2 regions of the Enterobacter sp. Taxon_8 genome follow, and region 2 is predicted to be linked to the other one. Evidence: predicted binding sites of a transcription regulator. Region 2 holds the regulator's gene; the other holds the start of a gene.
What was found. Region 2 encodes CRP, which controls carbon source genes, mostly activating them, when cyclic AMP is high. Its sites were predicted from a motif close to ATGTGANNNNNNTCACAT; they were not measured.
Positions count from the first base shown of each region.

Region 1: AC4IBF_RS03515 (2-hydroxycarboxylate transporter family protein) is a predicted target of CRP. The motif match lies at 1,211-1,228, and genes of this name have one in related genera.

Region 1 covers NZ_CM177989.1:727,294-730,415, reverse strand. Annotated here, with positions in the region: gene AC4IBF_RS03515 (2-hydroxycarboxylate transporter family protein) at 1-1,086, opposite strand, end outside; gene AC4IBF_RS03510 (ATP-binding protein) at 1,432-3,057, shown strand; gene AC4IBF_RS03505 (response regulator) at 3,047-3,122, shown strand, end outside.
Region 2 covers NZ_CM177989.1:394,375-397,496, forward strand. Annotated here, with positions in the region: gene AC4IBF_RS01785 (YccS/YhfK family putative transporter) at 1-724, opposite strand, end outside; gene crp (cAMP-activated global transcriptional regulator CRP) at 782-1,414, opposite strand; gene AC4IBF_RS01795 (OsmC family protein) at 1,726-2,130, shown strand; gene AC4IBF_RS01800 (phosphoribulokinase) at 2,197-3,066, opposite strand; gene AC4IBF_RS01805 (YheU family protein) at 3,097-3,122, opposite strand, start outside.

The DNA.
Region 1 (3,122 bases), 330 kb from region 2:
CACCAGTTCATGCCACGGGGTGATAGCCACGCCAACGGCAAAGAGAATCGGATAGGTCACAGAGGTCTGGAAGAATTTGTACACCACCTGAGAGCCTTCCAGCAGGCGCGGAGAGGCACCGTTACAGAGCTTCACCAGAACCGCCATAAACAGCATGCCGACCGGAGCAGGCAGGCCAATCAGCTTGTGGCCGAGCATGCCCAGCATGTAGAGCAGCACCGCCAGCAGCGCGCCGGAGGCGATAGTGGTCACGTCCGCCTTGCCGGAGAATGCAGGCTGAGAGACGGTGGCATCGGCATTGGCGCGGTTAGGCATCAGCTGGCCTTCACCGGTCAGGTGTGGATAACGCTTGCCCAGCTGGTTCAGGCAGCCGGAGATGATGATCGCCGTCAGACCGCCGAGCATGACCATCGGCAGCACGCGACCGAGCGCCACGCCCTGGTCCATATGCAGCAGGGTGGCATAGCCGATGGAAAGCGGGATTGCCCCTTCGCCCACGCCGCCCGCCATAATCGGCAGAATGATAAAGAAGAAGATCTGGAATGGCTCAAGACCCAGCGCCAGGCCGACGCCCATCCCTACCAGCATGCCGACGATTTCGCCGCACAGCATCGGGAAGAAAATGCGCAAGAAGCCCTGGATCAGCACCGTGCGGTTCATGCTCATGATGCTGCCGACGATAATGCAGCAGATGTAGAGATAGAGGATGTTGGTGGATTTGTAGAACTTGGTGGTGGACTCGACCACCACGTCCGGCAGCAGGCCGTAATAGACCAGCGCGGAAGGGATAAAGGTGGCGCAAATCGCCGCCGCGCCGAGCTTGCCGACAATCGGCAGGCGTTTGCCAAACTCGCCGCAGGCAAAGCCGAAGAAGGCCAGCGTGGCCACCATGACCACGATATCGCTCGGCAGTTTTCCGCCCAGGCAATCAATGGCAATCAGCACGCCCGCCAGAACGAACAGCGGCAGAGGAATAATCCCGATTTTCCAGGTATCCATAATATGCCACCAGCGCTCTTTGAGCGAAGGTCGCTGAATTTCAATCGGGTCGTGGGTAACAGAGAAAGAATCGTCAGTTGTGCTCATAATAAGCCCCTTGGTTATTTTGTGCGTTCAGCTTAGAGTCACAAAGGCTTACTTTATGTGAGGGATGGCATATTAAAAGCGAAGTTTTAATGGCAGCTATGGTTTTAATGGTTTCTTTTATTTAATGTGATTTATACCTTATTTATTGCCGTGGTTTTTATGGTTTCTTTTCTAAATTGAACAAACAAATAACATTTGTTGATGCAGCCCAAAGCACGTTAGCCTTTTGGATAACGCTTTTACAGCGCCCGCTGTGCAAGGGATCACAAGTTTTCGGCAAAGCGGGCGTACGCGCAAAAAAAGATGATATATTGGCGATCTTTGTCGCTACCTTGCGTGATAGTTATGAAAGTCTCTTTCCAGATCAAGCTGTTTATTTCGCTGGTTGCCTTTTTCTCAGTGCTTTTTGCGTTACTGGGCGGATATTATTATGCCGACGTAGGGAAACAGCTTTATCAGGAAATGAGTACGCGAGCCAAAATACAGGCTGAAGAGATTGCGCTTATTCCGACATTGCGTAATGAAGTTGAACAAAAGAATATCAACGCCATCCATGATTTTATGCAGAAGATTTCTGCGCATAGCGACGCCAGCTTTATTGTGATTGGTGATAATAAAGGCCAGCATCTTTTTCACTCCGTCTTTGCCGACAGAGTGGGCACCACGCTGGTAGGCGGTGACAACGAAGCCGTATTGCAGGGTAAAAGCATCACCACCATCCGCAAAGGCGGGCTGGGCATTTCGCTGCGCAGTAAAGCCCCCATCTTCAACGCTGCAGGACAGGTGGTCGGCATCGTTTCGGTCGGCTATCTCACCAGCTACCTGGACACTATTACCGTCAGTAAGGTGGTCAACATTCTGATTGCCGCCGTGCTGCTGCTGATTGCTCTCTTTATCTTCTCCTGGTTCTTTACCCGCAGTATTAAGAAGCAGATCTTCTCCCTTGAGCCGCGCGAGATCGGCCTGCTGGTGCGTCAGCAGAAGGCCATGATGGAGTCTATTTATGAAGGGGTGATTGCCATTGACGATCAAAGGCGGATTGAAGTCATCAACCAGGCGGCGCGCAAGCTGCTGGGCCTGAGCCAGCCGGCCCGTGAACTGCGCGGACAGCTGATAAGCCAGGTGATCGATCCGGTCCCGTTTTTCGACACGCAGACGATGCTGGCGAAAGATACCCATGACGAGATTTGCCGTTTTAACGATCTCACGGTGATTGCCAGCCGGGTACACATCATGCTTGAGGGGTCGCTGCAGGGCTGGGTGATCACCTTCCGCGATCGCAACGAGATCGACTCGCTGAGCGCCCAGCTCAGCCAGGTCAAACGCTATGTCGATAACCTCCGCATTATGCGCCACGAGCAGTTAAACCGGATGACCACCCTCTCCGGTCTGCTGCATATGGGCCGCTATGAGGAGGCGATTGGCTACATTCAGGCGCAGTCTGAACACGCCCAGGAGCTGCTGGACTTTATATCTTCACGCTTCAGCTCACCGACCCTGTGCGGTCTGCTGCTGGGGAAAGCCGCCCGCGCGCGGGAGAAAGGCGTTGAATTGTGCTTCGATCCGGCCTGTCGGCTGGATAAATCATTCCTCCCCCTCGGGGAGCAGGAACTGATTTCAATTATTGGCAACCTGCTGGATAACGCCATCGAAGCGACGCAGCGGTCGCCGCTTCCCCACGCGCCGGTGGAGGTGCTGATAAAGCTCAGCGAACAGGAGCTGATTATTGAAGTCGCCGACCAGGGCGTTGGCATTACACCGGAGATCCGTGAGCGGATCTTTGAACGCGGCATCACCACCAAGACGCGCGGCGATCATGGGATTGGTCTGTATCTGATCGAAAGCTATGTCACACAGGCTGGCGGCGCAATAGAAGTTGCCGATAATACCCCGCGCGGCGCCATTTTCTCCCTGTTTATCCCGGCCACGGGAACCGCCCGGCAACTGGAAGACACCGACTATGCAACATGAACTTATCGACGTACTGATTGTTGAAGACGAGAACGAACTGGCGCAACTGCACGCGGAGCTGATAG
Region 2 (3,122 bases):
TATGTTCCTGTAGATCCAGCCCGACCTGGAAGGTGCGCAGCAGGCGTTTGTACTCGTGGTTCTTGTTGGCGGCGAGCATGTGTAGCTGCTGATAGCACTGGCTTATGAGATCCACCACCTTCTGCTGGCGCGTCAGCAGCGGCGGTAAGGATTTTTCCGGATCGGTATGCTGGGTGAGCAGGGTGTATTTGGCCTCGCAGTAATCCGCAAGCTGCACATAGAGCAGGCTCAGGGATTCGCGCAGCGGCTGTTCCCGCCACAGCCAGAACCAAAACCAGTTAAACAGCCCGTACCAGAGCGTCCCCAGAGCGTAGATCAGCAGCGGCTCCCACACCGGCATATTCCCGGCGAGACTCAGCGTGAAGATGGCCGCAATCAGCGACGCGGGAAGCAGGCGGGCGTGCAGCGAACTGATTTCCGCCGTGACGCCGAGGGTCATCGCCAGCACGGTCAGGATCAGCGGCAGCGGGATATCACGAGCCAGTAAAAGCTGTACGGCGAGGCTACAGCCCGCAAACAGGCAGCCGCCAACGATCAGGCGTTTGAAAAAGCGCTTATGCGGCGTGTCCAGACCGGCGATGTTGCAGCAGGCGGGCACGAGGGAAAACAGCAGGCCCTGCTGAAGATGTCCGAGGATCAGGCCTATGGCCACAGGAAGACACAACACCAGCGTTTGTCGCAGTGCGTAGTTAACTTCCGGGTGATAGATCAGCCTGCGCCACATGGGGAGTAGAGACAAAAACGGCGTGACACCTTGCGATGGCACGCCGTTTAAGCGGAATTAACGCGTTCCGTAGACCACGATGGTTTTACCGTGGGCGGAGATCAGGTTTTGATCTTCCAGCATTTTCAGGATACGGCCTACTGTTTCACGGGAGCAACCGACGATCTGACCAATTTCCTGACGGGTAATTTTAATTTGCATGCCGTCCGGGTGGGTCATGGCGTCTGGCTGTTTCGCCAGGTTCAGCAGGGTTTGTGCGATACGGCCGGTAACGTCCAGGAAGGCGAGGTTACCCACTTTCTCTGAGGTGACCTGCAGACGGCGTGCCATCTGGGAAGAAAGACGCATCAGAATGTCAGGATTAACCTGAATCAGCTGACGGAACTTCTTGTAAGAAATTTCAGCCACTTCACATGCTGTCTTTGCACGAACCCAGGCGCTACGTTCCTGGCCCTCTTCAAACAGGCCCAGTTCACCGATGAAATCGCCCTGGTTCAGATAAGAAAGGATCATCTCTTTCCCTTCTTCATCTTTGATCAGCACTGCCACCGAGCCTTTAACGATGTAATACAACGTTTCCGCTTTTTCACCCTGGTGAATCAGCGTGCTCTTTGATGGGTACTTATGAATGTGGCAATGAGACAAGAACCATTCGAGAGTCGGGTCTGTTTGCGGTTTGCCAAGCACCATGCGCTGTTATCCTCTGTTATAAGCTGTCACCAGAGTCATCAGATGCATCCGGACTCTGGGGTTGCAATCGAATTCTTACCCATACCCTGGGAAGTCGGCTACCGTAACGTTTCGCAGCCAGTAAAGTTTGATGTCCTCTGCATACATGTGTAACGTCAATGTATTACTGTAGCATCCAGAGTGTTTTAGCATAGCTTTCGCCGCGTGTCTCCTGGTGTCTCGCTTCAGCATGATGCAGGTCGCCTTCCATTGCGAGAAATGTAACGCACGCGTAATCTGTCACCAAAAATGCAACGTTGGAGTTTAAGAATATGCAAGCGCGCGTGAAATGGGTTGAAGGTTTAACGTTCCTGGGCGAATCCGCGTCAGGGCACCAGATTTTAATGGACGGTAACTCCGGCGATAAAGCGCCAAGCCCAATGGAAATGGTGCTGATGGCGGCAGGCGGATGCAGCGCCATTGACGTGGTGTCGATTCTGCAAAAAGGTCGTCATGACGTGACGGATTGTGAGGTTAAACTCACCTCAGAACGGCGTGAAGAGGCGCCACGTCTGTTCACCCATATTAACCTGCACTTTGTGGTCACAGGTAAAGAACTAAAAGACGCGGCGGTCTCGCGTGCGGTGGATCTGTCTGCGGAGAAGTACTGCTCTGTGGCATTAATGCTGGAGAAAGCGGTAAAAATCACGCATTCGTATGAAGTGATCGAGGCGTGATTGATGGGGCATCGTGCGTGTTGATGCCCTCACCCTAACCCTCTCCCACAGGGAGAGGGAACATGCTCACGCAATCTGCTTCCCTTCCATCAGTCGCTCCACCAGCGGCGTCATGATGAGCTCCATCGCCAGCCCCATTTTTCCGCCCGGCACGACCAATGTATTCATGTGCGAAATAAACGAGCCCTGCAGCATGGCCAGTAGCCAGGGGTAATCAATGCCTTCGAGATTGCGGAAATGGATCACCACAAAGCTCTCATCCAGGGATGGGATACTTTTGGCGGCAAACGGGTTGGAGGTATCCACCGTCGGCACGCGCTGGAAGTTGATATGGGTGCGGGAGAACTGCGGCGTCAGGAAGTTGATGTAATCTTCCATGGAGCGTACCACCGAGTCCATTACCGCCTCTCGCGAATGGCCACGTTCGCTCATGTCGCGCGTCAGCTTCTGGATCCACTCCAGGTTCACGATAGGGACCACACCGACCAGCAGGTCCACGTGGCGCGCCACATCGTGTTGCGGGGTGACCACGCCGCCGTGTAATCCTTCGTAAAACAGGACGTCAGTGGGTTCCGGCAGCGGTTGCCATGGGGTAAAGGTTCCCGGCACCTGATTCCAGGGAACGGCTTCATCATAGGTATGCAGATACTTGCGGGACTGCCCTTTGCCGCTCTGACCATACTCGATAAAGGTTTGTTCCAGCAGGCCGAAGTCGTTGGCCTCCGGGCCGAAGTAGCTGATGTGTTTACCCAGATCGCGCGCCTTACGGATGGCCATGTCCATTTCAGGACGCGTGTAGCGGTGAAAGCTGTCGCCCTCGACCTCCGCCGCACGGAGATTCAGCTGGGCGAAAATCTTGCGAAATGCGAGGCTTGTGGTGGTGGTTCCCGCACCACTCGACCCCGTAACGGCTATAACCGGATGTCTGGCAGACATAGCAACTCCCTGACTGAAAAGGGTGGAAGATCAGCCGTGAAACGCGTTGCGGGGCA